2 regions of the Bradyrhizobium sp. USDA 241 genome follow, and region 2 is predicted to be linked to the other one. Evidence: riboswitches for the same ligand, from Rfam matches in the RefSeq annotation. Region 2 holds a riboswitch; the other holds the start of a gene.

Region 1 (2,394 bases), 150 kb from region 2:
GTAGACGTCGGAGGCGGCCTTCACCGATTCCACGACGGCGGCGGCTTCGGCCTTCTTCAAGCTCCGGCCGACCTTGGGCAATTCGACGAACACGACGTCGCCGAGCTGCTGCTGGGCGTAATCGGTGATGCCGACCGTGGCGGTATCGCCGTCGATCGCGAGCCATTCGTGGTCGGAGGTGTACAGCGTCGTGGTCATTGTCTTGTCCTCAGCGTTTGTAGGTGTTTTTCACGAAGGGCATGGCGGCGACTGCGAGCGGCAGGCGCTGGCCGCGCACCTCAGCGAAGAGTTTGGTGCCGAGCGCGCTCAAATTCGTCGGCACATAGCCCATCGCGACCGGCGCATTCAGGCTCGGGCCGAAACCGCCCGATGTGACCTTGCCGATCGGCTCGCCGCCGGCCTGATCCGCAAACAGCAGCGCGCCCTCGCGCACCGGTGCGCGGCCCAGGGCGAGCAGGCCGACACGGCGGCGGGACGCGCCGTTGTCGAAATGCGCAAGGATCTTCCCGGCACCGGGAAAGCCGCCGGCGCGCATCCCGCCGCTGCGACGGCTCTTCTGCACCGACCATTCCAACGCGGCCTCGACCGGCGTGGTCGCGGTGTCGATGTCGTGGCCGTACAGGCAAAGCCCGGCCTCGAGGCGGAGGCTGTCGCGGGCGCCGAGGCCGATCGGCAGCACGTCCGGGTTTTCGAGCAGCGTTTTTGCCAGACGCTCCGCATCGGCCGCGGGGACCGAGATCTCGAACCCGTCCTCGCCGGTATAGCCGGAGCGCGAGACGAAGCATTGGATGCCGGCGACCTCATGCGGGCCGGCATCCATGAATGTCATGGACGGCGCCTCTGCACACAATTTCGCCAGCGCCGCTTCCGCCTTCGGGCCCTGCAGCGCGATCAGCGCGCGGTCGGCCAGAGAATCGATGACGCAGTCGTCCGCGAGATGCGCGCGCAGATGCGCCTCGTCCGCGTCCTTGCAGGCCGCGTTGACGACCAGGAACAGGTGGTCGCCGAAATTGGCGACCATGAGATCGTCGAGAATCCCGCCGTCCGCATTGGTGAACTGGGCGTAGCGCTGCCGGCCCGGTGCAATCGCCACGATGTCCTGCGGCACCAGCCGCTCCAGCGCGCGGGCGGCGTCCTCGACCTTGCCCGACTTCGGCCGCAGCGCGAGCTGCCCCATATGGGAAACGTCGAACAGGCCGGCCGCGGCGCGCGTATGGAGGTGCTCCTTCAGCACGCCGGCGGGGTACTGCACGGGCATGTCGTAGCCGGCGAACGGCACCATCTTGCCGCCGAGGGACACATGCAGGGCGTGGAGGGGCGTATGTCGGAGCGATTTCTGGTCGTCGGGTAGTGGCATCACAGGGGTCCTCGGCGGTTCCCCGGGGACGATTCCCCGGGCCAACCTGTCGAAGCCCCATCTGTCGCTGTGCCTGAGAGTATTATCCCGTCGGCGGGTGCCACCCGGGGTTCTTAGGCCCGTCGGCGCCTCTTTCCAGATGCTGTCAAAGCCACGCGGTCCTTTTGCCTGAGAGTTTCCGGGGCGGTTGCTCCTTCGGCGCCGGCAGTAAAGCCGGTCTCTCCCGACGTGGCCGTACGATATAGATGGTTACAGACCACAGGGCGACCAAGCCTGTCAACGCGGCGGTTTCGCCTTTTCAACCGGGATTGCGCGCCTGCGGCAACCCTCTGATCTCCTTGCACAGTTTCTGGACACTGAAGCAGGCCTTGTCTAAAAGCGCTTTGACCCGCAGATATCAGCCCTAACCTCCGGTTTGGATGGCAGGAAGCGGGTCCCAGCACACCCGATTGGATGAACATGAGCGGCGTCAACGAGATCAGGTCGACCTTTCTGAACTTCTTTGCCGAGAACGGCCACGAGATCGTGCCGTCCTCGCCATTGGTGCCGCGCAACGACCCGACGTTGATGTTCACCAATGCCGGCATGGTGCAGTTCAAGAACGTCTTCACCGGCGTGGAGAAGCGGCCCTATCAGCGCGCCACCACCTCGCAGAAATGCGTGCGCGCCGGCGGCAAGCACAACGACCTCGACAATGTCGGCTACACCGCGCGCCATCTCACCTTCTTCGAGATGCTCGGCAATTTCTCGTTCGGCGACTATTTCAAGGAGCGCGCGATCGAGCTCGCCTGGAAGCTGATCACCGCCGAGTTCGGACTGAAGAAGGACAAGCTGCTCGTCACGGTCTATCACACCGACGACGAGGCGGCGGGCCTTTGGAAGAAGATCGCCGGCTTCTCCGACGACCGCATCATCCGTATCCCGACCTCGGACAATTTCTGGGCGATGGGCGACACCGGCCCGTGTGGTCCGTGCTCGGAGATCTTCATCGACCGCGGCGAGCACATCTGGGGCGGGCCTCCGGGCTCGCCCGAGGA
Region 2 (2,394 bases):
ACGACCGGCATCATGTTCGGCATCATCGGGCGCAGCCCGGCCCACGGCACGACGCGCGACGTTTCGACGGCGGGGAAGTTGTTGCGCACCCAGTCGATCAGCGGCTGCACGCGGTCGGCGCGGATGTCGCGATTGAAGTCGTTGAATTCGGCGGTGCCGGCGACGCGAAAACGATCGGCGCCGAGCCGGCTGGTGACGATCTTGGCGGCTTCGTCGAGCAGGCTCACCGTCGGGGTGGCGTTGCGGCTTTCGGCGGTGTCGAGCTGCACCGTGATCGAGTAGCCCTTCACCGGATAGACGTTGACGCGCTCGTCGAGCAGGGCGGCGAAGTGACGGCTCGCAACGCCAGCGCAGACCACGACGCCGTCCACGTTCAGTGCGCCGCGCGCGGCCGCGACGGCATCGCTCGCGGCCAGATCGGTCCAGCCGATGACGAAGCCACTGCCGGCACGTGCGATCGAATCGATGTTGGCCTCGTGGATGAAGGTCGCGCCGCGTCGCTTGCAGGCTTCCGCCAGGCCGCGGGTGAACTTGTGGATATCGCCGGTCGCATCCGACGGCGTGTAGAAGCCGCCATAATAGTCCTTGCGCAGTGTCGGCTCGATGCTGCGGATTTCCTCCGGCGTCACCGGGCGGCGGTCGAGGCCGCCTTCCTGCAGCAGCGCGTTGACGCGCAGACCGGATTCGAAGCCGGCCTTGTCTCGATAGATGTGGAGGATGCCGCGGCGTTCGAGATCGAAGTCGATCCCCTCGCGCGCCGCGATGTCGAACAGATACCTGCGCGCTTCGATCGCGAGCCGCGTGGTCTCGATGGTGTTGGCGCGGTAGTTGCCGATGTTGGCGACGAACTCGCTCATCCACGAATATTTGTGCCAGTTCGGCCGCGGGTTCATCAGCAGCGGCGCGTCGCGCCGAAACATCCAGCGCAAGCCCTTCAGGATCGTCGCCGTGCTGTTCCACACTTCGGCGTTCGATGCGGAGAGCTGCCCGCCGTTGGCGAAGGACGTCTCCATCGCGGCGTAGCGGTGCTTGTCGAGCACCGTCACCTTGTAGCCGCGTTCGAGCAGGGCATAGGCGGTCGTGACGCCGGTGATGCCGGCGCCGATGATGGCGATATGGGTCATGACTAGGTTCGGGGCTCCCGTGTTTAGAGTCGGCTAACCGCCGGCCAAAGGCCGTTGGCGGCGCCCCATCTGTCACGGTTACCTGAGAGCTTGATCCGCTGCGGATATCGCAACGGACTATCCCCTTCGGTGGGCGCCACGATTGCCTGAAATCGCGCCGCCTCTCTCCAGATCGTCCTGACGAAACGGTCCTTTTGCCTGAGAGTTTCCGGGGCGGTTGCTCCGTCGGCGCCGCAACGAAGGCTGAAAGCCTTCGCCACGATCTCTCCCGCATCATCGCGTGGACGGCCGAGCAGTACGATACGCCTCATTTTTAGACAAGGCTAAATTTCGACCGTGACTGCCGACCTATTGTGCAGTGCAAATTCGATTCAATTACTCCAGAGTCGCCAGCAATCCCGCCATCAGCCGGCCGCGCTCGACCAGGCTGTCGACTTCGATGAACTCCTCCAGCGTGTGCCCGTTGCCGCCGCGCACGCCGAGGCCGTCGAGCGTGGGAATTCCCATCGCGCCGGTGAAGTTGCCGTCGGAGCCGCCGCCGGAGCTGGCATGCGGTAATTCCGCGCCGAGCGATTTGGCGATGCCGCGCGCCTTCTCATAGAGCGCCATGGTACCGGCATCCGGCTCCCATACCGGACGCGTCACGCCGCGCGTGACCTTGAACGTGACGTCGTTGGTGGTGCCCGACAGCGCCAGCATCCTCTCGACACCGCGGTCGAGATCGGCCTGACGCTTGGCCATGGAGAGCGCTTCGCCGGTTGCGGTCGTCGCAACGCAATTGACCCATTGTCCGCCGTGGACGACGCCGACCGAGAAGGTGCAGTCCTCCGTCGTCATCGCGTCGATCGCGAGGATCTGCCGCGCCATCTCGCGGATCGCCGAGCGTCCGGCCGACAACGTGGCGCCGGCGTGGCTCGGCCGTCCCGTCGCCTCGAGATTGAACCGCGCGATGGCGTAGCGTCCGGTCGTGACGCCGTTGTCGGCGCGGCCGGGCTCCGGCACCAGCACGTATTTGTTGCGCGCCGCTTCCGCCTCGATGATGTCCCGCGTCGAAGGCGTGCCGACTTCCTCATCCGGCGTGAACAGCACGGTGATCGGCAGCGGTGTGGTGAACGAGGCGCGCGCCAGTTGCCGGATCGCTTCCAGCGAGAGGTAATTGCCGCCCTTCAGATCGTAGATGCCGGGGCCATAGCACTTGTTGCCCTCGCGCCGCCATTTCAGCTTCTCGATGGTGCCGACCGGATGAACGGTATCCATGTGTCCGGCGATC

What was found. Region 2 has a riboswitch for glycine ahead of ABIF91_RS41545 (D-amino acid dehydrogenase). Riboswitches for the same ligand answer to the same signal wherever they lie in the genome.
Region 1: another riboswitch for glycine. It lies ahead of gcvT (glycine cleavage system aminomethyltransferase GcvT); the one in region 2 lies ahead of ABIF91_RS41545 (D-amino acid dehydrogenase).

The regions. Positions count from the first base shown of each region.
Region 1 is NZ_JBMGPZ010000005.1:4,216,334-4,218,727, reverse strand. It holds gene gcvH (glycine cleavage system protein GcvH) at 1-198, opposite strand, end outside; gene gcvT (glycine cleavage system aminomethyltransferase GcvT) at 209-1,357, opposite strand; glycine riboswitch at 1,505-1,593, opposite strand; gene alaS (alanine--tRNA ligase) at 1,817-2,394, shown strand, end outside.
Region 2 is NZ_JBMGPZ010000005.1:4,066,876-4,069,269, reverse strand. It holds gene ABIF91_RS41545 (D-amino acid dehydrogenase) at 1-1,124, opposite strand, end outside; glycine riboswitch at 1,192-1,297, opposite strand; glycine riboswitch at 1,301-1,405, opposite strand; gene ABIF91_RS41540 (M20/M25/M40 family metallo-hydrolase) at 1,500-2,394, opposite strand, start outside.